Regions from separate parts of the Caulobacter sp. LARHSG274 genome, predicted to be linked through region 1. Evidence: riboswitches for the same ligand, from Rfam matches in the RefSeq annotation. Region 1 holds a riboswitch; the other holds the start of a gene.

Evidence for each region. Region 1 has a riboswitch for glycine ahead of ACIPQB_RS19040 (TonB-dependent receptor). Riboswitches for the same ligand answer to the same signal wherever they lie in the genome.
Region 2: it holds a riboswitch for glycine, as region 1 does, so the genes downstream of both, gcvT (glycine cleavage system aminomethyltransferase GcvT) here and ACIPQB_RS19040 (TonB-dependent receptor) in region 1, are expected to answer to the same signal.

What each region holds. Positions count from the first base shown of each region.
Region 1 is NZ_JBIXJO010000014.1:8,050-22,338, forward strand. Features, by position in the region: gene dxs (1-deoxy-D-xylulose-5-phosphate synthase) at 1-255, shown strand, start outside; gene ACIPQB_RS19025 (DUF1176 domain-containing protein) at 230-1,468, opposite strand; partial or broken gene ACIPQB_RS19030 (hypothetical protein) at 1,594-1,768, shown strand; gene ACIPQB_RS19035 (dipeptidase) at 1,773-3,002, opposite strand; gene ACIPQB_RS19040 (TonB-dependent receptor) at 3,058-5,397, opposite strand; glycine riboswitch at 5,690-5,790, opposite strand; gene ACIPQB_RS19045 (flavin monoamine oxidase family protein) at 6,047-7,609, opposite strand; gene ACIPQB_RS19050 (amidohydrolase family protein) at 7,646-10,819, opposite strand; gene ACIPQB_RS19055 (TonB-dependent receptor domain-containing protein) at 10,880-13,630, opposite strand; gene ACIPQB_RS19060 (FecR family protein) at 14,064-14,289, opposite strand, start outside.
Region 2 is NZ_JBIXJO010000007.1:82,669-96,957, forward strand. Features, by position in the region: gene ACIPQB_RS14030 (sensor histidine kinase) at 1-1,725, shown strand, start outside; gene ACIPQB_RS14035 (AtpZ/AtpI family protein) at 1,961-2,341, shown strand; gene ACIPQB_RS14040 (F0F1 ATP synthase subunit A) at 2,367-3,137, shown strand; gene ACIPQB_RS14045 (F0F1 ATP synthase subunit C) at 3,187-3,414, shown strand; gene ACIPQB_RS14050 (F0F1 ATP synthase subunit B family protein) at 3,520-4,056, shown strand; gene ACIPQB_RS14055 (F0F1 ATP synthase subunit B) at 4,067-4,576, shown strand; gene ACIPQB_RS14060 (hypothetical protein) at 4,651-5,088, opposite strand; gene ACIPQB_RS14065 (hypothetical protein) at 5,085-5,486, opposite strand; gene gcvPB (aminomethyl-transferring glycine dehydrogenase subunit GcvPB) at 5,620-7,191, opposite strand; gene gcvPA (aminomethyl-transferring glycine dehydrogenase subunit GcvPA) at 7,188-8,534, opposite strand; gene gcvH (glycine cleavage system protein GcvH) at 8,659-9,024, opposite strand; gene gcvT (glycine cleavage system aminomethyltransferase GcvT) at 9,049-10,176, opposite strand; glycine riboswitch at 10,315-10,406, opposite strand; gene ACIPQB_RS14090 (ORF6N domain-containing protein) at 10,547-11,362, shown strand; gene argS (arginine--tRNA ligase) at 11,367-13,199, opposite strand; gene ACIPQB_RS14100 (Tat pathway signal sequence domain protein) at 13,196-13,906, opposite strand; gene ispH (4-hydroxy-3-methylbut-2-enyl diphosphate reductase) at 14,078-14,289, shown strand, end outside.

The DNA.
Region 1 (14,289 bases):
CACGAGGCGATCATCACCGTGGAGGAGGGGGCGACCGGCGGCTTCGGCGCCTTCGTGCTGCAGGCCCTGGCCGAGCACGGCGCGCTGGACCGCGGCCTGAAGATCCGCACCCTGGTGCTGCCCGACGTCTTCCAGGACCAGGACAAGCCCGAGCTGATGTACGCCCAGGCCGGCCTCGACGCCGAAGGCATCCTGCGCGGGGCGCTGTCGGCGCTCGGCGTCGACAACGTCAGTGCGGCGGGGCGGCGGGCGTGACGATCCGCCGGGTCGTCTTAATCGGCCTGACGATCGCCCGGTAGTAGGGCGGCCAGATCTTGAAATAGGGCACCGAGTTGGCGACGTCGCCGGCGAATGGAACGCTTACTGTTTTCGCCTCAAACCTGGCTAGCGCACGTCCCGTCCAGATGTAGCGGTCAAAGGATCCCTGCGAGTACGACAGGGACACGCTCTCATCCTCTTCGTCCAGAACACCGGTGCGAGGATCGAATTCGGGACTCAGGAGTATCGGGATCGAGAGATTTTCGGCCTCTTCCTTGGTGCGGGCCTTCATGATCGAGCGCGGGGACGCTGGCCTATCGTCGCCTTCGAATGGGGCCAGTCGCACGTTGCGGCCGTCGCTGGCGCTCAGCACCGGCACGTAGGGCTGATGGAGGCCTTTAACGTCTCCCATTGAACACCAGATCGTCCAGAGAATTGTTTTGTCATCAAGCCGCTGGGGGCCGGTCACCGCCGCGGCGGGGGAACCACCCATTCCGTCGCAGACTTCGAGTTCGCTCAGTTGCTTCGACAGCGCCACCAGCACGCCTGGCGGCTTCAGGCGAGGCGCGGGCGCGCGCGAAGGCGGAGCTTGTATCACCAGCGGCAGGGTTGGCGGTGCGGGGATGGCGCTTGCGGGACGGGGTCCCTTCGATACTGTTGCCGTCACGCCGCCGGATCTGCCCTGAACCTCGTCGAGGCGCATCAGGGCGGCCTTCATGCCGACCAGGGACAGTGCGATCGCCGGCTTGCCGGAGGTAGCCAGAGCGACTTCGTCCGTTTTGCCGAGCAGCGTGGCGAGAGACGTGGGAGGCAGGCGAATCCGCAGCGCGCGGGCGGCCGGGATGACCTGGACCGAAGTGGCCGAAATGATGAGTTTGCCAGATGCGTCGATCAGCGTCCAACGGCTGCCGAGGTGGAAATCCTCCCAATCCGACAGCAGGATTTCCACCTTGACCCGGGCCTGGGCTTGAGGATCTCTGACGATCGTCAGGATTGCGCCCTCGTAAAGCTCCGGCTCATGGCTACGCACCGTTTGCGTTGGTAGGCCGACCGCCGTGCATCGGCGGCCGTTGTCGCAGACCAGAGTCCAATCGTCGAATTGCTCGCTGTCGACACTAGGCGCTACGCTGTGCGCCAGGACGGCGGACGGCGAGAACAAGGCGAGGGCGATCAGCCCAAGAGCGCGACGCCGGGGAAGTCGAGAGATCATGGGCGGTGCACGCGCTGAGCGGGGTGTTTAATGCCGATCTAGAGCTGCGCTGTGAGGTGTCGTCAATTGAAAGTTGGCAGGGGTGTCAGGCTGCCGAAAGAGTAGAAGCGTGTCCCCGTTTCCCCGGCGCTCTGGACCGCAGCCTGAAGATCCGCACCCTGGTGCTGCCCGACGTCTCCAGGACCAGGACAAGCCCGAACTGATGTGCGCCCAGGCCGGCCTGGACGCCGAGGCATCCTGCGCGGGGCGCTATCGGCGCTCGGCGTCGACAATGTCAGCGCGGCGGGGCGGCGGGCTTAGCCGATCAGCCCGCCGGCGCCTTGGCGGCCTCGGCGGCGCGGAGCAGGCGCAGGACGTTGCCGCTCCAGATCTTGGCCAGGTCGTCGCGCGAATAGCCCTCCGCCAGCAGGCGCTCGGTGATCTTCCAGTAGTCGGCGGCGTCTTTCAGGCCGGTGACCCCGCCGCCGCCGTCGAAGTCGATGCCGATGCCGACATGGTCGACCCCCGCCACCTTCAGGGCGTGGTTGAGGTGGTTCATGAAGTCCTCGAACGTGGCCTTGGGGACCGGATACTGGGCCTCGATCGCCTTGTACTGGCCCATGAAGGCGGCGCGCTCGGTCTCGGTCATCTTGGCGCGGGCCCCGGCCTTGGCCATCAGGGCGCCCATCGCCGCCTCGCGGTCGGGGTTCTTGGGCGTCTCGATCAGATAGCTGGAGAAGGCGTCGATCTGGATCACCCCGCCGCTGTCGGCCAGGGCCTTGATCCGGGCGTCGTCGATGTTGCGCGGATGGTCGAACACCGCCTTGCAGCCCGAATGGGTCAGGATCACCGGCGTCTTCGACAGGGCGATCAGTTGGTCCAGCACCTCGTCCGACGAGTGCGAGCCGTCCAGCACCACGCCCAGGCGGTTGGCCTCGGCGACGTACTGCTTGCCCAGCGGGCTGAGGCCATGCCACTCGGGCTTGTCGGTCGAGCTGTCGGCCATGTCGTTGTTCTTGAAGTGGGCCAGACCCGAGATCCGCACCCCCAGGGCGTAGAAGGTCGAGAGCAGGGTGACGTCGCCGTCGATCGGATAGCTGTTCTCGATACTGACGAAGACCACGCGCTTGCCCTGGGCGGCGATGGCCTGGGCGTCGTCGGCCTTCAGCGCCAGGCCGAACTTGTCGCCGTGCTTGGCGACCATCTCGCGGATCTCGACGCCGCGGATCAGGGCCGCGTCGCGGGCGGCGCGGGTGGCCTCCGGCGTGCGCGGGCCCTGCGGCGTGTAGATGGCGAAGAAGCCGCCGTCGAGGCCGCCCTCGACCATCCGCGGATAGTCGATCTGAGAGCCGTCCTTTTCCGCGTCGTGGCGGTCGAGGATGTCCCAGCCAGGACGGCCAAAATTGGCCGGGGTGTCGAGGTGGGTGTCGAGGGTCAGCAGGCTCTCGTGCAGCTTGCGGGCCGAAGCGGCGGTTTCGGCTGCCAAAGCGGGCGCAGCGAGCGCCAGGGCGGACGCGGCGGCCAGCAGCAGGGCGCGGGCGATGGGACGGGTCATAAAAAACGCTTTCAGCGATGTCCGGCCGGCCTCGTGGGCCGGCCGGACCATGGGCCTAGAAGTCGGCGGACAGGGTGAACTGGATCGTCCGCGCCGGGCCCGGACGGAAGAAGGCCGGGGTGGCGACCATCGGGGCGCTGATCGTGCCCAGATAGTCCTTGTCGAAGATGTTATCGATGTTGACCCGGGTCTTGACCTGCTTGAACGGACCGGCCGCGAACCCGTCGCCCAGCTCGATATAGGCGTTGAAGATCGTATAGCCCTTGGTCTCCTCGGTGTTGGTGTAGTTGGAGAACCGCGAGCTGCTGTGGCGGGCCGAAATATTGACCAGGGCGCCGTCGGCCGGCTCCAGGGTCACGCCGCCCTGGAACAGCCATTCGGGGAAGTCGGGCAGGCGATTGCCGGCGATCTTGTTGCCGGCGAAGTTGTCCTCGAACTTGGACACGTTGTACGACAGGTTGCCGTTGAAATAGACCTTGCCGCCCAGCAGTTCGGGCTTCCACTGGCCGCTGAACTCGGCCCCGTGAGCCTTCACCCCGCCGACGTTCTGATAGAAGGTCTCGGTGGTGGTGCTGCCCGGCACCAGGGCCGAATAGGACTGCAGGCGGTTCTGGAAGGTGGTGTTGTAGACCACGAACGAGGCGTTGATCGTCGGGCGGTTGGTTCGATAGCCCAGCTCCATGTTCTTGGAGGTCTCGGCCTTGGGGGCCGGAACGATCGGGCTTGCGGCCGAGAACACGTCGTCGGCCCCGCGCGGCAGGGCCATGTTCTCCGAATAGGACGAGAACAGCTGGTCGTGGGGATTGACCGTGTAGACCAGGCCCACCTGGGGCAGGAAGCTGTCCTTCCAGTTGGCGTCGATCGACGGCGTGCGCAGGTTCAGATAGTCGGCCACCTGCCGCTTGCCATTGATGTTGTAGTCGATGTCCAGGGTCTTGAAACCCAGATCGACCTTCAGCTTGTCGTCGAGCAGTTTGACCGTGTCCTTGACGAAGAACTGCACGGTGTCGCGCCTGGACTGGTAATTGCGCTGCAGACGGACCGGTTCGTTGAGCAGGGGCGCGCCGTCGGGATTGCCGTCGACGACATTGTAGCGCGCCTGGGTGCGGTGATAGTCGTCCCGCTCCAGCCAGACGCCGGCCGACAGGGTGTTGAAGCCCATCTTCCAGTCGCCGCTGAAGGTGACGCCCTTGCGCTCGCCCTCGACGCCCGAGCGCCCGTATTGCAGGCCCTTGGGCGCGGTCAGGCCGGCGATGCCGACCGCAACCTCGGCCCGATAGGCGGCCAGGGATGTGGCATAGGACTCCGGCGACACGCCATAGCCGCCCTTTTTCTCGTAATAGGCCGTGCTGCTGATGCTGATCGCGTCGGTGATCGGCGTGTTCAGGGTCAGGCCGTACAGGTGGTCGAGGCGTTTGTTGACCGCGAACTTGTAGTACTGGTTGTAGTTGGCGTTGGAGTATTTCACGCCCGCCGTTGTCTCCGGAAGCGTCGGCACATAGCCCAAGTAGGCGAAGCTGCGGCCCGATCGTCCGAACAGGTCCGGCGTGGTGCCGTAGAACGGGTCGGGCGTGTTCTTGTACTGGGCGATGGTGATGTCGGGCGAGTCGTAGTCGAAATAGTGGTTGTGCACAGTCTGGAACATCAGGTTCCCGCCGTTGCTCATGTCGTAGCGAACCTTGGCCTCATAGTGCTTGCGGTCGATGGTGCCGGGCCCGCGCCACAGGTCGCCCTTGATCCACGAGCCGCTGGCATAGGCCGACAGGCCGCCGTGCTGGCCGGTCTCCAGCCGCAGGAAGGTGCGGCGCAGGGAGTCGCTGCCCAGGGTCTGGCTGAAGGCGCCGCCCATCGTCTTGTCCGGAACCTTGGTGAAATAGTCGACGATCGGGCCCAGCGAGGCATAGCTGGGCAGGGCGACGTCGCCGGCTCCGGCCGAGGCGGTCACGCGGTCGAGGTTCTCGTTGTCGACATAGCGATAGATCGGGCTGCCGCCGAACTGGTCGCTGCGGCCCATCGGAATGCCGTCGAGCAGGAAGCCGATCTGCTGGAAGTTGAAGGCCCGCACCGAGACCGAATTGCCGAACTCGTACATGCCCAGGGCGTCGTTGGCCTGGACGTTGAAGCCGGGCAGGGACTCCAGCATCTTCAGGCCCGTGATGCCGGCCGGGGCCGAAAGCAGGGCGGCGCGGGTGATCGAGACCGTCGCAGTGGCGTGGTCGGTGCCGATGGCGACGCTGGCCTCCGAGACCCGCCTGCCGGTGACGACGACGGCGTCGACTTCCGAGCTCTTGTCGACTTCCTGGGCCAGAACGGGCGTTGCGCCGCCAAGGATCGAGGCGGCGAGCAGAAGGGCCCTGAGCGGACGGGTGGCGGGCGAGCGGCTGTTTCTTGTCATGATTATCCCCAATCTTTTTGCTGATGGGAAAGATCACTGTTCCTGGCGTTTCGGTAAACTCCGAAAGGTTTGTGGGTTGCTAAAAGCAATTAAGAAGTGAAAACGGCAACCACTTGTGTCTAAATTATGAACATTGCTAATGTGTAGTATTGACCTTGCAAAAGGGCGCTTCGCCATGATCGTCTTGATCATCGCGTTGTGAGATTTTCGGCGCGTTCTGAACAGGGTAAAGCTTGCGAGTCAGGTCATGAAGGCGCCAGGGATGTCGGGCGCGCCGGAATGGCCCGCCTTGCACACCCCCGCTGTCCTTGGCGCCTGAGAGATTCAGCGACGGCGTCGCCTTGCTCCTTCGGCGAGGGCGCATGCGGCGCCCTGCTTTCCAGCGTTTAGAAGCTCGGGCGGTCCTTCTGCTTGAGCGTTTCCGGGGTGGTTTCGCCTTCAGCGCCGGGCCAGGCCCGGTCTCTCCCGCGAGAGCCTTTCGACGGTATCGGCAACAGGTCCTATGTCAATTGACGACGGGGACGGGGAGCCGGCAGGTACGCTCTGCCGCGCGTGGCGGCGCCCGGCGCCTTTCCAGGCCTTGGACAAGGCGCCGGACTTGATCGAAAGCGGCCCGGCAATAGCCCACAGGCGGCCTTGGCCCGGCCGGTCATGCCGCCGAAACTCGCGCCTGGATCAGCTTGATCGCCTCGTGCGACGACAGCGCCGCGCCTTCCTGCCAGGCGTTGATGTAGCTCATGTGCTCGCCGGCGAAGTAGAAGGGGCCGTCCGGCTTGCACAGCTCGGCATAGTCGGTGGCGCGCTGGGCGTCGGTCCAGCCGACCGCCACGCCTTCGTTATAAGGCGTCTGCTTCCACGAGACGGTGAACGGCTTGGTCAGTTCCTGGCCCTTTCCGGGGTGGAACTTGTCGATCACCTTGCGCGACAGGGCGAAGCGGTCCTCGAACGACATGCCGGCGTATTTCGGCGGGCTGGCCGGGCCGGAAAAGCCGATCGAATAGGCCCCGACCAGGATGCCGGTCTTCTCGCCGATGCCGCCGCTGGGATACCAGACCAGCTCGTTGGCCTCGTCGGTCCAGCCCAGGCCGCCGTACTGGAAATCGTCCTGCTCCCAGAACCGGCGGGTCTCCCAGGCCACCTTGGTGCCGTGGTGGTACTCGGCCGCGGCGATCGCCTGCTTCACCCGCGGCGAGAAGTCGGACGGAATCTTGGACAGCACGGGCAGGGGGATGGTGCAGATGCAGAAGTCGGCGTCCAGGGCGTGCTCGCCCGCGGCGTCGGCATAGACGATCTTCACGCCTTTCGCAGTTTTGCGCAGCTGCTGGACCACGGCCTCGAACTTCACCGCCGGCTTGACCTGTTCGTAGAGGGCGTAGGAGATCCGGTCCATGCCGCCGACCGGCTGCAGCATGGTGGCCTGCATGTCGATGATCTCCTCGAAGATCAGGCTGGCGCCCCAGAACTGCGATTTCATCATGTCGGCCATGCGCAGCGGCTCGCCGCCCTTGGGCGGATGGTCGTAGCCGCCGGGCGAGGCGAGGAAGCCGGCGCGGGTCGAGCCGGCGTAAACATTGCCCTTGGAAAGGTCGCCATAGGCCGACAGGTAGCCCAGCAGCTTCTGCTTATCGACGCCGGTCAGTTCCTGGTCCAGCGCGCCCTTGTCGACGGCCTTGGCCAGCAGCTCGGTGAAGGCGCCGCGGGTGTCGTCGACCGCCTGGCGCTCGGTGACCACCTGGCCGCCGAAGTCCAGCTTGGCCGAGCGGTTGGCGTTGACCATCACCTCCAGCGGCACGCCCAGTTCCTGGCAGTAGCCGAGGATGGCGTGGTGCCACTGCGGGATGCGGGCCGGGCCGGCGTTGAAATAGGCGTGCTTGCCCTCGGCCCAGTCGACCACCTGGTCCGGCCGGCCGGTCTGGACGATCTTCGAGCCCGAGCGCACCGACCAGGCCCGGCCGCCGGGCCGATCGCGCGCTTCCAGCACGGTGACTTCGTAGCCCGCCTTGCGCAGCTCGTAGGCCGAGACCAGGCCGGCGATGCCGGCGCCGAGGATCGCCACCGACTTGCCCGCGCCGCCGTCGGCCGGCAGCTTCGGCGCGCCGGCATAGGCGCGCGGCGCGGCCAGCAGGCCCAGGCCCATCATGGTGGTGTAGAGCGCGCCATAGCCGCCTGCGCCGCCCACCGCCGTCAGAAAATTGCGTCGCGAAATGCCCATTGTCGTCCCCGAGCGATCTTGAAAACCGAAGGAAAGCTAGACGCGTAGACCCATGCCCGGCGCGAAGCCGCAGGCGCCGTCGCAGCACGAAGCGCGAGCATGGGCCAGGAAGTCCGGATCGTGCCACCAATATTCCGGCGTCGCCTCGCAGACGAACCGCCGGCCGCCGTCCAGGGCCGCATGGGCCTCGTGCGCCGCGAACGGGGCGATCAGGTCGGCGACCGTATAGGCCTGGCCGTGCTTGACGACCTTGACCACCTTGGCGGCGTCCTCGATGCGGGCCAGCGGATCGCCGTCGACCACCACCAGGTCGGCATAGGCCCCCGGCGCGATGACGCCCAGCGGCTCGTCGAGATATTCGCCTGAGGCGCTGGTGGCGGTGACCAGGGCCTCGAACGGGGTCATGCCGTAGCGGACCATGGCCCGCAGGTTCATGTGCAGGCTGACGGCGTTGAAGTCGATCGGCGAGTCGGTGCCGGTGACGATGCGTCCGCCGGCCCGGACGGTGCGGGCCACCTCGGCGACATTGCGCGCCAGCGAGGCCAGGATCACCGTGCGGTCCATGCCGGCCATCTGCTTGGCCCGCTCCTGCAGCCGGGCGTATTCCCAGGGCGGATAGAGGGCGCGGATCCGTGGATCGTCGACCAGCGAGCGGTCGTCGGCCAGCAAAGCTGTCGAGGTGAACAGGGTCGGGGTGCGGGCCGCGCGGCTGGCCAGGAAGGCGGCGTTGACGTCCTGGTAAATCACGCCCAGGGCGCTGACCGTGCGCGAATAGCCGGTGCGGCTGGTCGCGCCCAGGTGCTCCATGCCGTCCATGCCCAGGCCCAGGGCCGGATAATGGTAATGCGAGGTCAGGGGCAGGCCCTTGGCGTGGGCCCAGGCGATCACCTCCTTCTGGCGCTCGCCCGACAGCCGGACATAGGTCTTGATCAGGTCGTAAGACAGCGCCTCGGCCCGCTTCATCTCCAGCGCCATCTGGCCCGGCTCGGTGACCGGCCGCATGAAGTTGTAGAAGATCCGCGAGCCGTCGATCGCCTCGCCGGTGGCGTAGTAGCGCGGGCCGACGCGAGCCCCGGACTCGATCGCCTCCTGGTCCTCGACGGTGTGATAGGCCGGGCCGCCGGGCGAGCGGGTGGTGGTCACCCCCAGCGACAGCCACAGCCGGCCCTCGCGGTCGCCATAGCCGTAGCCCTGCATCTGGCGGTGGGTGTGCATGTCGATCAGGCCGGGCATCACCGTCGAGGCCGTGGCGTCGATCATCTGGACGTCGCCGCCGACCTCGCCGGCCTTGGCCACGTCGGTGATGCGGCCGTCGGCGATCAGCACGTCGACGTTTTCGCGCAGCTCGGGCGACTTGCCGTCCCACAGCCGGCCGGCCCGCACCACCATCCGCCCCTGCGGCCGGACATTGCTCCAGGTCAGGCCGTGCGGCACGACGCGCGGGGCGCCGCCGTCGGCCGCGATCAGTTTCAGCACGCCGGCCGACAGATAGAGCAGGGTCTTGCCGTCGCCGCTCCAGCTGACGGCGTCGGTGACCTCGTCATTGATCGCCCGCGGCGGCGCAGTCAGCCGGCCGGCGGCGTCGACCGGGGCGACATGCAGGCGGCTGGCGAACACGAAGGCCATGCGGCTGCCGTCCGGCGACCAGGCCGGGCCGTCGTCGCCGCGCGTGCCCAGCGAGCGGTCGGGCAGGATCGGGGCGTAGCTTCCCTTGCCGGTCTCCAGGTCGACGGTCAGGATCTCGCTGAGCCCCTCGCGGAACCGGGCCGAATAGGGCTTGAAGGCCGCATAGGCGATGGTCTTGTCGCCTGGACCCCAGCTGGGCTTGCCCGGCTCCCAGAGGTCGGCGTAGAGCCGCCGGGTCTGGCCGGTGGCGACGTCGGCCGCGAACAGTCCGCCGTTCTGGCTGAGGAAGGCGATCGACCTGCCGTCGCGCGACCAGGCGCTGGACACCGCCGCGCCCTCGAACCGGGTCAGCTGGCGGGCCTGGCCGGTGGCCATGTCGCGCAGCCAGATGTCGAGGCTGCCGCCCTTGTCGGTCGAATAGGCCAGGGTCTTGCCGTCCGGCGACCAGGCCGGGTCGACCTTGCTGAACGCATCCTCGGTCAGCGGCCGGGCGCGGCCGCCCGCGACCGGCAGCAGGTAGAGGTCGTTGAGGGCGCGAAAGACGATCTGCTGGCCGTCGGGCGACAGGGCCGGGCTGCCGATCCCGACCACCGGCCGGGTCTTGGCCGACAGGAAGTCGCGGCTCTTCTTGGTGTAACGGGGGCGGATCACCGGCACGGTGGCGGTGAAGGCGATCGCCTGGGCCGGGCCGCCGCCCAGGGCGCGGCGCTTGATCTGGCCGTCGGCGGTGTGGACGAACGCGCCGGAGGGCAGCCAGGAGACGCGGAACGGGAAGACGTCCTCGCCCTGGACGATCGGCCCGGCGGCGCCGCTGCGCAGCTCGGCCTTGCCGTCCTCGATCGCCGTATAGAGCACGTCGCGGCCGTCAGGGGTGAAGGCGGGGCTGGCCACCGAGGCGGCATTGAAGCGGTCGGTCGAGGCCTTGACCTTGGCGATCGTGCGCCGGGCGCCGGCAAGGTCCTGGACGTCGATCCGCACCTTGTCGACCGTGAAGGCCAGGCTCTGGCCGTCGGGAGACCAGGAGGGCTCGAATTCGTCGCCCGGCCCGCTGCTGAAGGCGGTGATCTGGCCGCTGGCCAGGTCAAGGACGTGGACGCCGTAGCGGCCGCCGCGGTCGGACGAGAAGGCGATCCTGCCCCCGTCCGGCGACCAGCGCGGCTCGCGGCAGTCGAAGGCGCCGCGGGTCAATTGCCTGAGGTCCGAGCCGTCGACCCCGATCGTCCAGACATGGAAATTGCCGTCGCGATAGGACTGAAAGGCCAGGCGCTTGCCGTCGGGCGACCAGTCGGGCTGGGCGATCTCGAAGATGTCGTCGGTCAGGCGCTTGGCGGGCCCGCCGGCGATCGGGATCAGCCACAGCATGGCGTAGACGTCGAAGGCGATCGTCAAGCCGTCGGGCGAGACGGCGGCGCAGATGTTGGTGCCTTCGACGGCGGTCGCGGACCGGATGTCCTCGCGCGGGGCCGGCTCGGCGGCGTCTGCCGCGGTCGCCGCCAGGGCGACGGCGCCGGTGGCGGCGATCGCGCCCCCGCCCAGAGAGAACAGCCGACGCCGGCTGACGCCGGGCGGGGAAGTCTTGGTCATTGCGTCAACCCACGAGAAAAGGCCGGCCCGGATCCGCGACCCGGGCCGGCGAACTGAAGCCTAGAACCGCGCGGCCAGCCGGGCGTAGTAGAATCCGCCGCTGATCCCGTAGGGCGAGTACTGGTTGTAATAGGCGAAGGCGGGGGTGCCGCGGTTGGCGGCCCGGACGCTGTCGGGATAGGCGTCCAGCAGGTTGTTGGCCCCGACGCTGACGGTGATGGTTTCGGTGGCCGCGTAGCTGAGGTCGAGGTCGACGATCAGCTTGGGGCTGACGGTCTCGTCGTTGGTCGCCAAGGCGGTGCGCTGGATGACCTCGCCATAGCGGGTCAGGCGCAGGTTGGTGTCGAACTTGCCCAGGGTCCAGTCGGCGCCGAAGATGTACTTGTCCTTGGGCGTGCCGACCGTCAGGTCGCCGATCTTGACCCGGTCGATATAGACCAGGCCGGCCGCCGCCAGCACCGGGGGCGGTGCGACGATGCGGTCGAACTTGCTCTTGTTGTGGTTGGCCGAGAAGGTCCAGCGCACCGCGCCGAAATCGCCGAGATCGGTCTTGTAGTCGACGACCAGGTCGACCCCGCGCGTCGAGGTGTCGGCGAAATTGCCGTAGTAGAACGCCGCCTGCTGGGGATTGAGGCCCTGGCTGGCCAGGGCCGCGCTGACCGCCGCGTTCGGGCCCAGATTGCCGCTCTGCAGAATGCGGTTGTCGATCTTGATCTGGTAGACGTCGAGGGTGACGTTCAGGCGGGGCAGGGGCCGGGCGACCAGGCCGACCGAGTAGTTGGTCGACTTTTCCGCTTCCAGCGGCTTGGCCCCCAGGGCGATGGCGGCCGGGTTGTCGGGCGGCAGCAGCTGCACGGGATAGAGCTGGGTGGTGGTGGCCGGCGGCACGATGACGCCGATGGTGCTGGACGAGGCGTAGTGCTGCTGCTGCAGGGACGGGGCGCGGAAGCCGGTGCTGGCCGTGCCCCGCACCGCCAGCCAGGGCGTCAAGGCGTAGCGGCTGGACAGCTTGAAGGTCTTGGCGTTTCCGAAGTCCGAATAGTGCTCGAAGCGGCCGGCCAGGGCGACTTCCCACTTATCGGTCAGGCTCTGCTCGATGTTGAGATAGGCGCTGGCGTTGTTGCGCTTGAAGGTTCCGGCCGAGAACGGCGGGAAGCCCGTCACGCCCTGCGAGCCGCCGGCGAACACCACCCCGGCCTGCGGACTGCCGGCCGGCGCGACATAGCCGCCGTTGACGTAGGAGGCCGGCTCGCCCGCCTCGATCTGGAACTGGTCGGCGCGATATTCCAGGCCGCCGGCCAGGAACAGCGGCTTGGCGAACCAGGCGGTGGGAATCTCGCGGGTGACGTCGAGGTTGGTGGTCCACTCCTGGAACTTCAGGGTCCCGATGTAGAAGCGGGTCGGACTGGCCGGCCCCATCGAGGCGTTGAGGGAGTTCTCGTGATAGCCGACGCTGTCGCGGCTGAAGGACGAGCTGAGGTCCCAGTCGAAGCCCAGCAGCGCCTTGCCCTCGGCGCCCGCCGTCACCTGGAAGTCCCGGTCCTTGAGGAACAGGCGCGGGGTGTAGCCGTCGGGGGTGACGGCGACGTTGTTGTTGACCGCGTTGGGATTGCGGAAGGTCAGCCAGGCGGCGGTGTTGCGGCTGGCGAAGGTGCCGAACGAATAGAGGTCGATGTCGTCGGTGATCGGCGTCCCGGCGCTGTAGCCCAGCGAGAACAGCTGCACGGCCGGCGAGCCGGGGTGGCTGGTGTGGCGGTTGGCGGTGGCCTCGCGCGGGTCGGGCGTGGCGCCCGGCGTCCCCACCCTGACCGGCTGGCCCTGGGCGTTGCGCGGGAAGTACATCACCGTGGTGTTAGGGGTCTTGTCGCCGCGGTCGGTCAGGTCGTTGATCCGCACGTCGCCGGTCAGGTTCAGGTAGCCGGCCTCGCCCAGCCTCATGCCGATATTGCCCGAGACTTGGCCGGTCTCGCCGTCGCCCTCGGCGGTCTTGCCGTACAGGGCCGACAGCGAGCCGCCCTCGGGGCTCTTCTTGAGGATGATGTTGATCACCCCGGCCAGGGCGTCGGAGCCGTACTGGGCCGAGGCGCCGTCGCGCAGCACTTCGATGTGCTCGACCGCGGCGGAGGGGATCAGGTCCAGGTCGGCCGGCGACTGGCCGTTCTGGGTGGTGCCGTTGACGAACAGGATAGCGGTGTTGTGCCGGCGCTTGCCATTGACCAGCACCAGGGTCTGGTCGGCGCTGAGGCCGCGCAGCGACACGGTCTTGACCGCGAAGCTGGCGCCGGCGCCACTGTTGGAGGTGTTGGCCGACGGCACCAGGGTCGAGATCAGGTCGCGGGTCGACTGCTTGCCGCTTTTGCTCAGCTCGGCCGCCGAGATCACGTCGATCGGGGCCATGCTTTCGGTGACCGTACGCGAGGTCGAGCGGGTGCCGGTGACGATCACCTCCTCGATGACGCTGGGCTCGTCGGGCGCGGGGGGCGGTTCGGGCGCCGCGGCCGGGGCGGCGTCAGGGGCGGCCGACCAGCGCGCCTTGACCAGGCCGGTGCGCGGCGGGGCCAGGATGATGGTCTTGCCGTCGTTGGACACCACCACCAGGCCGGTGCCGGCCAGCAGCCGGTCCAGCGCCTCGGGCACCGACAGGGCGCCCTGCACCGGCGCGGTGCGCCGACCCTGGGCGGCTTCGGACTGGATGAGGATCTGCACCCCGGCCTGGCGGGCGAACTGGGGAATGCCGGTGGCGGCCGGCTGGGCGTTGATCTTGAACGGCATGGCCTGGGCGAAAGCCGCCCCGGCGCTCAGGGCCCACACGGCTGACGCGGCGCACAGCAGCCTGCGTCTCGCGGAACGGTTCGTCCAATCGCCCATCGACAATCCCCCATCGATCCGGAGCCCGCCAAACGCGGCCTCCTGACAGGACGAGGGTTGCGGGCCGATTTTCCGGCGTCGGATCGGGCGATTGTTCCGGCCACGGCCGAACAAGCCCGCTTTTGCCCCCTCGGCGACACCCGGCGCCCGTTTCGCGTGCGCGGTCTCGGCTGGACCGGGCGCAGCGGGTGTGGCGAGATCCGTCGATACAGTTCGCGGGTTCTTCATGACTATCCCCAGGTTTGTTCTGGAGGATAGGCGGGACTCGGCCACAGATGCTCAATCAGTATAAATCAGACATGAATAAGGTTTGCTCATATCGTCGAAACTGATGGCGCATATTCGATCTGCTGATTATCGACCGCGGCGTCTTTGTTCAGGAAACACGGTCGCGACTGATCCGGATGGTCCGCTGATCGTCGCTGACCTTGGCGTCGAGGGTCGCCGCCACCGCCGCCGCGAAGCTGTCGGGGTCGTTGGTCTGGAACAGGCCGATGAAGCGCTCCTCGGCCAGTCGCGGGTCGTCGATGACGATCTGGCGGCTGTTGTAGCGGTTGAACAGCCGGGCGGCCTCGCCGAGGCTTTCGCCGTCCAGCGCGATC
Region 2 (14,289 bases), on a different contig from region 1:
GGTTTTCGGCGCATGCAGGGCTTTGGGGGAAGCGCGGTGCATCATCGCAAAGATCATCGCGCTGTCGGCCAGAACCTTCCATCGCGCATGGCGCTCGCCGACGTCGACGAGGCGCCGCCGATGGGCAAGTCGACGGACTCTGGCGATAAGGACGCGCGCTGGCTCCGCTATGCGAATCTGAAGATCGAAGCGGCGATCTTTCTGTTGATCGTCGTGACCTTCGCGGCGGTTCTGGGCCAAAGCGCCATCACGCGCCAGCAGCTGGTCCTGTCGCCGCTTACCGGCCAGTTCGTGGCCTACGCCTATTCAGACGCGACGAGCGGCGGACATTCGAGCATTTCCACGGACGCCCTGAAGCCGTTGTCCTGGTCGTGCACGATCCGCGATGGCGTAACCTATCCCTATTGCGGCTACGGCCTGCGCCTCAATAACGGCAAGCAGGACGAAGGCCTGGACTTCTCCCATTTCAAGACGATCACCCTGCGCTTTTCCTATCGCGGCCCCGGCGATCGCCTGAAGCTGATTGTAAAGGCCGCGTTGCCCGCCGGTCTTCGTGGCAAGGCTGGGGGTGAGGACATGCCCTTGGCGTTGGAATTTCCGATCGTCAACGGCCGCAACGAAGTCCGCCTGCCGCTCAGCCAGCTTGCCCCTGAACAATGGTGGGTCGCGAACCACAGCTTTTCGCCCCAGGAGGCGACGCCCGACCTGAGCAACATCCTGGCGATCGAGATCAGCACCAACGGCGCGGCGCCCCGCGATCTCGACGTGTCGGTCGACGATATCACCTTCGAGGGGGCCTATCTCTCCACGGAGCAGTGGTACCTAGTCATCCTTGGCGTCTGGCTGGTGCTCACGGGGGCTTTCCTGGTTCACCGCTTTCTTCGCATGCGTCGTGAATACGAGGCGCGGCAGCACCGTCAGGCGCATGAAACCCGCGTCCTGGCTCGCGCCCGCACGGCGGCCGAGGCGGCCAGCAGCGCGAAATCGCGGTTCCTCGGCAATATGAGCCACGAGCTGCGGACGCCGCTCAACGCCATCATCGGCTATTCCTTTTGGCTCAGCCGCGGCGATCTCACGCCCAAGCAGCTTGAAGCGGTGAAAACCATCCAATCGAGCGGCGAGCATCTGCTGGCCGTCATCACCGACATTCTCGACCTCGCCAAGATCGAGGCCGGCAAGCTGGCGCTGCTTCCCGCGACGTTCGACCTGCGCGATTGCATCGACGGCGTCCGCCAGATGTTCCGGTTGCCGGCCGAAGAAAAAGACCTGGATTTCGAGGTCAACGTGGCGCGGGATCTTCCGCCCATGATCGTCGGGGACCAGAAACGCGTCCGGCAGGTGCTGATCAATCTGCTCGGCAACGCCGTCAAGTTCACCTCGACCGGTCAGATCAGCCTGCGGGTGTCGCTGGTCTCGCAAACTGACGACGCGGCAAGGCTGCGCTTCGTCGTCGAGGACACCGGCTTCGGTATCCCCGCCGATCAGCTTGAATCGATCTTCAGCCCCTTCGAGCAGGCCGGTTCCGCCGCCGAATGCAGTGGCGGAACCGGCCTGGGCCTGAGCATCACGCGCCAGATCGTCGAGATGATGCACGGCGAGATCTATGTAGAGAGCGCCCTCGGGCAAGGCAGCCGTTTCACGGTCGAAGCGCCGTTCCCGATTGCGACCCCGGCGCAAGGCCTGCTGGAAGCGCGCGCTCGACCTCTCCGTCGCGTCGCTCCCTGATCTCTTCCCCAGCGGAAGCGACCGACGCCCCCAAGCACCGCCGATCACGTAAGGAAGCGCCGATTCCGCGACGACGGCCGGAAATCTCCAAAAGCCGTTTAAAATCGGCCACTTGAACTGTTATCGCCCCAACTTGACGCACCGCAGCGCGCCCTATAGGTTCCGCCGCGATCAAGCCGGCCGGAAAACCGCCTCTTTTGAGGCGGCCGCGGGCGTTTTCGGACCTGCCGCTCCCATGCCCAAGGCCGACGAACCGAACGACAAGGCCCCGCAAAGCCTCGACGCTCGGATCGCCGCCTTCGAGGCGCGAAAAGCGGCGGAGGTCCCGATGCGCGCCGAGCACGAGAAATCGTCCCAGGACGGCTATCGTCTTCTGGCGGATTTGATCGGGGGCGTTCTGGTGGGGCTCGGTTTCGGCTGGCTGCTCGACCGCTACGCCGGCACGGGGCCTTGGGGCATGGTCGGCGGTCTGCTGATCGGCATGGGGCTTTCGATCTACACTGTCGTCCGCAAGGCGACGAAAATGAGCGCGCAGGCGTCGGTCCGGTCCGAACAGGACAAGGCCGACGGAGACACGGGAGGCGGGCCTACCGCCCCCAAGCAGAAGAGAGACTAGGGCCTTGGCCACGCCGATCGACCCGATGCACCAGTTCATGATCCAAAGGATCGTGGCGCTGCCGTCCGTTACCGTCCCGGGCGTGGGCGCGATCGATCTGTCGATCACCAATTCCGTCGCCGCCATGCTGCTGTCGGCGACGCTGATCATTGTGTTCTATGCCTTCGCCGGCAAGGGCGCCGTCGTTCCGGGCCGCCTGCAGACCGTGGGCGAGATGCTCTATGGAATCGCCGACGGCCTGACGAGCTCGATCATCGGCCACGACGGCAAGAAGTACCTGCCCTTCGTGTTCGCCCTGTTCTCCTTCGTGCTGTTCGCCAACCTGCAGGGCATGCTGTTCGGCTGGACCGGCAGTTTCCTGGGCTTCACCTCGACCTCGCAGCTGGCCGTGACCCTGACTCTGGGCGTGCTGGTCATCCTGACGGTGATCACCGTCGGCGTCGTCAAGAACGGCTTCAAGTTTTTCAAGCTGTTCGCCCCGTCAGGCGTGCCGTGGCCGCTCTACATCATTCTGGTGCCGATCGAGATCATCTCGTTCCTGATCCGCCCGATCACCCTGGCCCTTCGTCTGTTCGGCAACATGCTGGGCGGCCACGTGGTGCTGAAGATCTTCGCGACCTTCGTGGCCATCCTGCTGGCCATGGCCCCGGCCTACTGGCTGGTGGGCCTGCTGTCGCTGACCTCCGTCGTCGCCCTGACGGCCCTAGAGTTCATGGTGGCCTTCCTTCAGGCCTTCGTGTTCGCGGTGCTCACCTGCGTCTATCTGAACGACGTCGTGCACCTCGACAGCCACTGATCACCCTTTAGTCTTTCAACCAACACACCCATCCTAAGGAGTCTCAATCATGGACGCTTCCGCCGCTAAGTTCATCGGCGCCGGCCTGGCGATGCTCGGCATGATCGGCGCGGGCATCGGCCTGGGCATCATGTTCGGCAACTACTTCCAAGGCGCCCTGCGCAACCCGACCGCGGCCGCCCAAGAGCGCCCGATGCTGTTCCTGGGCATGGCCCTGACCGAAGCCCTGGGCATCTTCGCCCTGGTCATCGCCTTCCTGATCCTGTTCTCGAAGTAAAACCCTGGGGCGCGGCCGGTCTCCCGGACCGACGCCGCCCCGGACTCGTTCTTCGGGCGTTTTCCATGTCGGGAAATGCTCCAACCTAAAGAGGCTTCTTCGCCCATGGCGACGGAACATCAAGGCACGGTCGAGTCGACTGAGCCGCCCCACGGGCAGGAAAGCGGCGGGCTTCCCCAGCTGCAGTTCCAGCACTGGGGCGGCCAGATCGTCTGGCTGCTGCTCATCTTCGCCGTCCTCTACGCGGTGCTGTCCAAGGCGCTTCTGCCTCGGGTCAGCGGCGCAATCGAGACTCGCGGCGCCAAGATCGCCGGCGACATCGCCGACGCCCGTCGTCTGAAGGACGAAGCCGAGGTCCAGGCCCGTGCGGCCGCGGCCGAGGTGGCCGAGGCTCGCGCCAAGGCCCAGAAGACCGCCGCGGACGCCAAGGCCAAGGCTTCGGCCGAGGCCGCAGAGCGCCAGGCCAAGGAAGAGGCCGTGCTGGCTGAAAAGCTGGCCGCCGCCGAAGGCCGCATCCAGGTCGCCCGCGACGAGGCCATGGGCCACGTCCGCGCGGTGGCCTCGGAGACGGCCGCGGCCATCGTCGAGAAGCTGACGGGCAAGGCGGCTTCGGCCGCCGAGCTCCAGGCTTCCCTGGCCTAAGGAGACGACGATGGAACACGAATCCCTGTTCAACCTCGCCAATCCCGAGCTCTGGGTCCTGATCGGCCTGTCCCTGTTCATCGGCCTGCTGGTCGTGCTCAAGGTCCTGCCGGGCGCGCTGTTCGGCGCGCTCGACGCCCACGCGGCCAAGATCAAGGCCGAACTCGACGAAGCCCAGCAACTGCGAGAAGAGGCCCAGGCCCTGCTCGCCGAAGTGAAGGCCCAGCGGGAAGAAGCCGAGCGTCAGGCCGCCGGCATGATCGAGGCCGCCAAGGCCGACGCCGCCCTGATCGCGTCGGAAGCCAAGGCCAAGCTGGAAGAGCAGATCACCCGCCGCGCCGAAATGGCCGAACGCAAGATCGCCCAGGCCGAGGCCCAGGCCGCCGCCGACGTCAAGTCCGCGGCCGTCGACCTCGCCGCCCAGACGGCCGAACGCATCCTGGTCGCCCGTCTGGCGACCGGCGGTTCGGACGGCCTGGTCGACGCGGCGATCGGCCAGATCGGCGCGAAGCTGCAATAGCGGTTTCGGTTACGGCGAAACATCGAGGGCGCGCTCCGCGAGGGGCGCGCCCTTCTTGTTTGGAGATAGCCGCCTCAGCGCTTGCGCTTGAACCACCGCTTGGCGTGCTTGCGGCCCCGCTTCAGCACCCGCCAGGACGCCCGGCGCAGGAACACCTTTTCACTGCGCAGCAGCTGCTGCCAGGCGACCAGCATGATCTCCGGTTCGCGGCGCATCAGCCGGCGGATCGGGAAGATCAGCTTGGGGTGCCGCCGTTGCCAGCGGAGGAACCGGCGCTTGGCCTGGAACGAGTTACGCAGCACGATCATCAGGCCGACGACCAGCAGCGGCAATCCCAGGTGCCCCGGCAGCGGCGTCAGCACCAGCCCAGCCACCAGCACGAGCACGCCGAAGGCCAGCGCCGCCCAGCGCGCCACGCGTCCGGCGGTCTCGCGCAGGACCAGGGCCAGCCGCCGACGGCGGCGATAGAGCCTTGAGGGCAGTTTGGCGAGCGCCCCGGCGGGCGAGTTCACGGCCGCCGCTTGAGCGACTTGCGCCAGCGCTGGGCGACCCGCCAGCGACGCGGCAGGACCAGACGCTCGACGCGCAGCACCTGCTGCCAGGCGACCGGCATGACCTCGGGCTCGCGGCGCAGCAAGCGGCGCAGCGGGAAGATCAGCTTGGGATGGGCGTGCTGAAAGCGGACGAACTGCTTGCGGGCCCGGAACGAGTTGCGCAGCACCAGCATCAGGCCAGCCACCGTCAGCGGCACGCCCAGCGGCCCAGGCAGCGGCGCGATCAGGAAGCCCGCGACGATCAGGATCAGGCCCAGCGTGACGAGCACCACGCGTGAAATCCGCCCGAGGAGCTCGCGGGCGAGTTCGTCGGCGGCGGAGAAGCGCACGGGCGGCATGGCGAGGGCGAAGTTCATGGCGAGAGAGAACGGTTCCGTGTTCCGTTCGATCCCGGCGACAGGCCGGCCTCCTCGGCTCACAGAAACCGATATGAGAACAGGGCGCCCTTCCGTAAAGGCGCCCTGCTCCCCTTTTGTTCGACTGTGGCCTCTATTCCGCAGCCAGTGGCGTTGCGGCCACAGGTTTCCAGCGCAAGCGCGGTTTGCGAGCCGCTTGCGTCTCGTCCAGGCGCTTCAGCGGCGCATGGAACGGCGCGCCCTTGAAGCGCTCGACGTCGCCGCCTTTTGCGGCTCCGGCTAGGGCGCGCAGCGCGGTGATGAAGCGGTCCAGCTCCTGCTTGGACTCCGTCTCGGTCGGCTCGATCAGCATCGCCCCGTGCACGACCAGCGGGAAATACATGGTCATCGGATGGAAGCCCTCGTCGATCATCGCCTTGGCGAAGTCGAGGGTGGTGACGCCGGTGCCTTCCAGCCAGGCGTCGTCGAACAGCGCCTCGTGCATGCACGGGCCATTGGGGAAGGCCGGGCTCATCAGGTCGCTGAGCCGGGCCTTGATGTAGTTGGCGTTCAGCACGGCGTCCTCGGCCACCTGGCGCAGACCGTCGGCCCCGTGGCTGAGCATGTAGGCATAGGCCCGCACGAACATGCCCATCTGGCCGTGGAAGGCGCTCATCCGGCCAAAGGCCTGGGCGGCGGGGCCCTGAGCCTCCTCGACCAGCTTGAAGCTATGGTCGTGGCTGACCACCCATGGCGTCGGCGCGAACGGGGCTAGGGCGGCGCTCAGCACCACCGGACCCGCGCCCGGCCCGCCGCCGCCATGCGGGGTGGAGAAGGTCTTGTGCAGGTTGATGTGCATGGCGTCGACGCCCAGGTCGCCGGGGCGCACCCGGCCGACAATGGCGTTGAAATTGGCGCCGTCGCAATAGAAGTACGCGCCGGCCGCGTGGGTCAGGCGGGCGATCTCGACCACGTCGCGCTCGAACAGGCCGCAGGTGTTGGGATTGGTGACCATGATGGCGGCCACGTGGTCGCCCAGCTTGGCCTCCAGGTCGGCCAGGTCGACCCGGCCGTCATCGGTCTGGGCGATCTCGACGACGGTGTAGCCGCAGAAGGCCGCCGTGGCCGGGTTGGTGCCATGGGCGCTGGTCGGAGCCAGCACGGTCTTCCGGTGGCCGTTGCCGGCCGCCTCGTGGGCGGCGCGGATGGCCAGCAGGCCGCACAGCTCGCCATGGGCGCCGGCCTTGGGGCTCAAGGCCACCGCGGGCATGCCGGTCAGGGTCTTCAGCCAATGGGCCAGGCGATCCATCAGCTCGATCGCGCCCTGCACCGTCGATTGCGGCTGCAAGGGGTGGATGTCGGAAAAGCCCGGCAGGCGGGCCACTTTCTCGTTGAGGCGCGGGTTGTGCTTCATCGTGCACGAGCCCAGCGGATAGAGGGCCAGGTCGATGGCGTGGTTCTTCTGCGACAGACGCACATAGTGGCGCACGGCCTCGGGCTCGGACAGGCCGGGCAGGTCGATCGGCGCGGTGCGGACCAGGTCGCCCAGGTCGTCGGCCGGCGGCGCATCCGGCAGGTCGACGCCGGTCTTGTCCCAGGCGTTCAGTTCGAAGATCAGCGCCTCGTCCTGCAGCAGGCCGCGCGCCCCGGTCAGGGTTTCGTGGCCGGTGGCGGCGTCATTGGCGGCTTCGGGACGGGTCGGCCGTCCGACGGAGTTCATGCTCATTGGGCCAGCACCTTGGTCAGGACCTTGGAGAAGAAGACGATGTCGCTGTCGGGCGTGGTCTCGGTGGCGGCGACCAGCAGGACGTCGTCAAGACCGGCGGCCGGATCGAGGCGCGAGAACGGCACGCCGGCGATCACGGCGTTGGCGGCCAGGGTCTCCACGACCTCGGCGGCGTTGACCGGCAGCCGGATCGCGAACTCGTTGAAGAACCGCGGGGTCAGGATCTCGATCCCGGGCACGGCGGCGAGGGCGTCGCGCAGCTTCACCGCCTTCTGGTGGTTGATCAGGGCCAGTTGGCGCAGACCCTTCTCGCCCAGCAGGCTCATATGGATGCTGAAGGCCAGGGCGCACAGGCCGCTGTTGGTGCAGATATTGGAGGTGGCCTTGTCGCGGCGAATATGCTGCTCGCGGGTCGACAGGGTCAGGACGAAGCCGCGCCGGCCGTCGGCGTCAACCGTCTCGCCGCACAGACGGCCGGGGGCCTGGCGAACGTATTTTTCCTTGCAGGCGAACAGGCCGACATAGGGACCGCCGAAGTTCAGGCCGTTGCCGATCGACTGGCCCTCGGCCACGACGATGTCGGCGCCCATCTCGCCAGGCGACTTCAGCAGGCCGTAGGACACCGCCTCGGTGGTGACCACGATCAGCAGGGCCCCGGCGGCCTGGGCGGCGGCGGCGATCTTGCTGACGTCGGTGGCCGTGCCGAACACATTGGGGGTCTGGACGACGACGCAGGCGGTGTCGGCGTCGATGGCGGCGATCACCGCGTCCTCGGCATCGATGGCGGCCGCCAGGCGTTCGGTGGCGACGCCGGCGGCGTGGGCCAGGGTCTCGACCGTGCCGACATAATGCGGGTGAACGCCGCCCGACAGCACCGCCTTGCCCCGGCGGGTGATCCGGGCGGCCATCATCACCGCCTCGGCCGTGGCGGTGGAGCCGTCATAGAGCGAGGCGTTGGCCACCTCCATGCCGGTCAGGGCCGCGACCTGGGTCTGGAACTCGAACAGCACCTGCAGCGTGCCTTGAGCAATCTCGGGCTGATAGGGCGTGTAGCTGGTCAGGAATTCCGACCGCTGGATGATGTGGTCGACCGTGGCCGGCACGTGGTGGCGATAGGCCCCCGCCCCCACGAAGAACGGGCCTTCCGAAGCCGAGCGGTTGCGGCGCGACAAGGCCAGCATCTCGCGCTCGACCTCCAGCTCGCCGGCGTGGAGCGGCAGGTCGACCAGGCCGGTACGGCGGGCGACGGCGGGCACGTCGACGAACAGCTCGTCGATCGTCTCCGCGCCGATGACGCCGAGCATGTCGGCGCGATCCTTGGGTGTGAGGGGAAGGTAGCGCATGAAAAGCTTCCGCGGCGTGCTCCCTTCCCCCTTGATGGGGGAAGGGTCGGGGATGGGGGTGTTGCGGGCGGCGGGGTCACCCCCAACCCTGCCCTTCCCCCATCAAGGGGGAAGGGTTCTCTTCCTAAAGCGAACTCAGGAACGCTTCATAGGCCGTGCGGTCCATCAACGCGTCCACCTCTGCGGGGTTCGACAGCTTGATCTTGGCGAACCAGCCGCCGGCCTCCGGCACGGCGTTGACGGTTTCGGGGCTGTCGGACAGTTCACCATTGGCTTCGACCACCTCGCCCGACACCGGGGCGTAGACGTCGGAGGCGGCCTTGACGCTCTCGACCACCGCCAGGGCGTCGCCCTGTTTTACGGTTTTGCCGACCTCCGGAACCTCGACGAACACCACGTCGCCCAGTTGCTCGGCGGCGTAGCCGGAGATGCCTACGGTGGCGATGTCGCCGTCGACGACGACCCACTCGTGATCCTTGGTGAACTTCATGGTCTGGGCCCTTTGTGTCTGGAGCTAGATCTTGCGCACGTAGCGGGTCGGGACGAACGGCGAGGTTACGACCTGCGCCGCCTGCGGCTTGCCGCGGACGATGACTTTCAGCTTGGAGCCGACCACCGCCAGGGCAGGCGGCACGAAGCCGATGGCGATCGCGCCGCCGAAGCTGGGGCCGAAACCGCCGCTGGTGACCACGCCGACCACGGCGCCGGCCTCGTCAGCGATCTCCGCGCCTTCGCGGGCGGGGGCGCCTTCCAGCACCTTCAGATTGACGCGAACGCGCTCAAGGTCGCCGGCCAGTTCCCTGAGGATCCGGTCGGCGCCCGGAAAGTCCCGGGCCTCGCGGCGGCTCTTGCCGACGGCGAACGGCATGCCGGCCTCGATCGGCGAGACCGTCTCGTCCATGTCGTGGCCGTAGAGCGGCAGGCCAGCCTCGAGGCGCAGGCTGTCGCGGGCGCCCAGGCCGATGGCCTTGACCCGCTCGTCTTGCAGCAGCGTGTTCCAGATGCGCTCGGCCTCGCGCACAGGAACCGAAATCTCGTAGCCGTCCTCGCCGGTATAGCCCGAGCGCGAAATGATCGCGTCGGTCCCGAAGGCGGTCAGGGCGGCGGTGTCCATGAACACCATGTCGGCGACGGCGGGGACATGGGCGGCCAGCACGGCGGCGGCCTCCGGACCTTGCAGCGCCAGCAGAGCGCGGTCTTCGAGGCGCTCGACCGTGACCTCGCCCGCCAGCGCCTTGGCGATGATGGCGTAGTCGTTGTCCTTGCAGGCGCCGTTGACCACCACGAACAGGCCGTCGTCGTCGGGACGGGCGGTCATCAGGTCGTCGATCACCCCGCCCTGATCGTTCAGCAGCACGGCGTAGCGCTGCTTGCCCGGCTTGAGGCCCCGGTAGTCGGCCGAGGCCAGCTTCTCGAAGCTTTTGGCCGGGTTCTCGCCTCGTAGCCGGGCCTGGCCCATATGCGAGACGTCGAACAGGCCGGCGTGGGCGCGGGTCCACAGGTGCTCCCTGAGCACCCCGTCCTTGTATTGCACCGGCATGGCATAGCCCGCGAACGGCACCATCCGGGCGCCGGCGGCGACGTGCGCGTCGTACAGGGGCGTCTTCTTGAGATCTGGCTCGGACACGCTTTGGGCTCCAATCGGGGTCGGCGACGCCGCCCGGCTTTCGCCAGGTGGTCTCGCCCCCGCTGTCCCTTTGACCTGAGAGATTCCGGCCGCACCAGACGGCCTTGCTCCTTCGGCGGGCGACCCTTTCAGGCTGCCTCTTTCCAGCGTTCCTAAACCCGCGCGGTCCTTTTGCCTGAGCGTTTCCGGGGCGGTTGCGCCTTCGGCCTCGGGATCCGAATCCCGACGTCTCCCGCGAGGGTCGAGGGGTGTTTGGGCGACGGGGCGGCGGGAGTCAACGACGAAGACGACCGGTTCTGGAACGAAGATCGCATAGATTGCAATTCAGGCGACACATCTTCAAACTTGAGGTCGCAATTTGCGACCTCAAAGACGAGCAAGCATGATGAACCTGCCCGCCTCCATCCCGGAATTCGAAGCCGACCAGACTCCGACGGTTGTAGAGGTTCGGGATTTGTCCGTCATCCTCGACGTTGATCTCGCTAGACTTTTTGGTGTCGAAACACGCCGCCTGAACGAACAGGCACGCCGCAACGCGACGAAGTTCGACGGTTTCGCCTTCCGCCTTTCCACAGAAGAATTCTCGAACTTGAGATCGCAGATTGCGATCTCAAGTTCGTCGCACGGCGGTGCACGCTATCGCCCCTACGTCTTCACCGAGCACGGCGTGATCATGGCGGCCACCGTGCTGCAGTCCGAACGGGCGATCGCCGCATCGAGGTTCATCATCAAGGTGTTCGTCGAGGCGCGGCGCAGGACCCTGGTGTCCGACGGCGCCAACCTGCCGTCGCTGATCAACGCACGCGGACTGCTGCCGCTGCAGAGCGAAGCCCGCACCGGCCTGATGAGCAAGCTCAACGGCGCCCTGGGCCGGGTGCTCGACGCCATCGCCGATCCGGAGACCCAGGCCACGGTCCGCGACGAGGCCCACGCCATCGCCGCCGAGGGCCTGCGCAGCATCAAGGAATATCTGAAGCGGGCCGGCGTCCAGAACGAGAAGACTCTCGCCGAGGTCCGCAAGCTGCTGGCCGAAGCCGACGCCCTGGAGGCCGAGACCGCCCAGAAGCGCACCGAAAACCAGCACCGCCAGTTGGCCCTGCTAGCCAAGCAGTTGCGCCTGGTGCTGGTGGCCCAGCAATATCTGGAGACCGGCGGGGTCGAAGGCCTGCTGGCGACCCTCAAGGATCTTGAACGACCCTGAAAACCTACATCCGCGCCGGCGCTTCGATGCCCAGCAGGTTCAGCGCCAGCTCCAGTTGTCGTAGCGTCGTCTCGGCCAAACCCAGGCGCGAGGCCCGCACGGCCGAGTCCTCGGCGCTGAGGATCGGGCAGGCGGCGTAGAATCGGGAGAAGGTCTGGGCCAGCTTGTAGGCGTGCTCGGCGATGAAGTTGGGGGCCTTCTTGTCGTAGGCCTCCGACAAGGCGCCCTCGAAAGCGTCCAGCAGCAGGGTCAGATCGCGTTCGGCCGGCTCGCCGACGATGATCGGCCCCGACGCCAGCTGCTGCTCGACCGCCTTGCGCAGGATGCTCTTGATGCGCACCGACTGATACAGCAGGTACGGCCCGGTCTTGCCCTCGAAGCTGGTGAAGCGGTCGAGGTCGAAGACATAGGAGGTGCCGCGGAAGTTCTGCAGGTCGGCGAACTTCAGGGCCGCCACGCCCACCTTGTGGGCGATGTCCTCGAAGGCTTCGGGCGGCAGCTCGGCACCGAGGCCGGCCTCGTGCAGCCGCTCGCGGGCCTTTTCACGGGCCATCTCGATCAGGTCGTGCAGCTTCAGCACGCCGCCGGCCCGGGTCTTGAACGGCTTGCCGTCGGCGCCGTTCATAGTGCCGAAGCCGATGTGCTCCAGGCCGCCCGGTTCGGCGTAGCCGGCGAGGTAGGCGGCGCGGAACACCTGCTCGAAGTGATCGGCCTGGCGCTGGTCGACGCAGTAGAGGACCAGGTGCGGGTCGAACGACTGGCGGCGGTCGAGGATCGTGGCCAGGTCGGTCGTGCCGTACATGGCCGAGCCCTCCGACGACACCACCAGCAGCGGATCGGGGCTCTCGACCTCGACCACCGAACCGTCAGGCAGCTTCTTCTTCTTGGTCTCGCCGGGGCGGGCGACGCGGACGATCCGGGCACCCTGGTCCTCGACCAGCAGCCCCTTGTCCTCCAAGTCGGCGATCATGCCGGGGATCAGGTCGTTGGCGTCGCTTTCGCCCTTCCAGAGGTCGAACTCGACGCCGAGCGCCTTGAATTCCCGTTCGAGGGCCACGCGGCTGACCTCGACGAAGCGGGCCCAGATAGCGCGATAGGCGCCGGCGCCGCCCTGCAGCAGGGCCGTCGCCCGGCGGGCGCGGTCGCGGAACGCATCGTCGGCCTTGGCTTGGGCGGCGGCCAGCGGATAGGCGCGGTCCAGATCCTCAAGGCCCAGGTCGCGCAATTGCAGATGGACCTGAGCGCTCGCTTCATCGCCGACGAACTGGCCTGTGGCTTCGGAGATCCAACCGTCGAACAGGCCGCGTTCATCGCCGACCGACACGATCAGCAACCCCATCTGGAAGCCCCAGTCGCCGAAGTGGGCGTCGCCCTTCACCTCGTCGCCGCGGAACCGATAGAGGCGCTTGATCGACTCGCCGATGATCGAGGCCCGCAGATGGCCCACGTGCATCGGCTTGGCGACATTCGGACCGGCATAGTCGACCAGCACCCGGCGCGGCTTCGCCAGCGGCTCGGCCCCGGCGCGCGGGTCGGCGGCGATCTCTCGGGCCCGGACCGACAGGGCCTCGTCGCTGACGCGCATATTGATGAAGCCGGCGCCGGCGATCTCGACCGAGGCCAGGCGCGAGTCGGCCCTCAGGAGGTCGACCACCTGGACGGCGATCTCGCGCGGATTGCGCTTGGCGCTCTTGGCCGCCGCCAGGGCGCCATTGCACTGGAAATCGGCCAGGTCGGGCCGGTCGGACGCGGTGACGCGGCCGAAGTCGGGGGACAGTCCGGCGGCCTGGAAGGCGGCCGCGGCCGCCTCGCTCAGGGACCGCTTCAAATCACTCATGGCTTGGCCGGGGTTCCTGGCTGGGTCTGGGCCTGCTGGGTCTGGCCGGCGTTGACGCGGAAGCGCTTGCCGTCACGGTTGAAGGCGGCCATTTCCGGGGTGATGTCGAAGCCGATCAGGACTTCGAAATTGGAGCCGCTGACCTTTTCGTCGGCCCGCGGGATGGTGATGGTTTTCAGGGTTTCGGTCGCATAGACGCGGTCCTGGCCCTGCGGGAAGTTCACCGGCAGGTCGAAATATTCCTTGGCCAGGACGTCCTTGTTGCGCTCGGTCACCGCCACCCAGTAGCGATAGGTCTTGCGGCTGTCGGTCGCCAGCGGGCCACGTCCCAGCTCGAACAGGATCTGGACCTGCATCTTGATCGGGTCGCTGCTCTTGTAGGCGCAGCCCGAGGACAGGCCCTGGATCTCGCCGGTGAAGCCGGTCTGGGCGGCCGACTCCTTGCCTTCCTTGAACTCGACATAGCGGCTGGCGTCGTAGAGCACCTTCACATAGGGGCACGGGCCAGCGTTGCGCAGCTGGGCCAGGGGGGCCTTGGGCTGGTTCCACTCATCGTCGCGCTTCTTTTTCTTGGCCGCCTGGTCGTCGTCGCCGCCGCCTTGACCCTGGTCGCCGCGGCCGCGCTGTTGCGCATAGACGCTCGTCGCCGTGGCGGCGATCGAAAGGGCCATCAGGGCGCTGAGGGCGACGGAGAGCTTGCGGCGCATGAAACGTCCGGTCCGAGAATGAAGAGCCTGTGCGGGAATTCCCCGTCGGCGTCATGGAGCCTGATAAAGGCATATGCGTGACGTCGCAATGTGCAGCTGACTTGCGGCCGATTGGCGAGGCGGCGGCGCCTGGCGCTGGCGCGAAGGGCGCGGAACCCTTAGGTTCGGGGCATGAACGCCCATTCGCCGATCCCGCCCTCCGGCCGCCGTCCGCTCCGTGTCGTCCTGGCCAGTCCGCGCGGCTTTTGCGCTGGCGTCGACCGGGCGATCCAGATCGTCGAACGGACGATCGAGAAGTTCGGCGCCCCCGTCTATGTGCGCCATGAGATCGTCCACAACCGCCACGTGGTCGATCGCCTCAAAGCCATGGGCGCGGTGTTCAT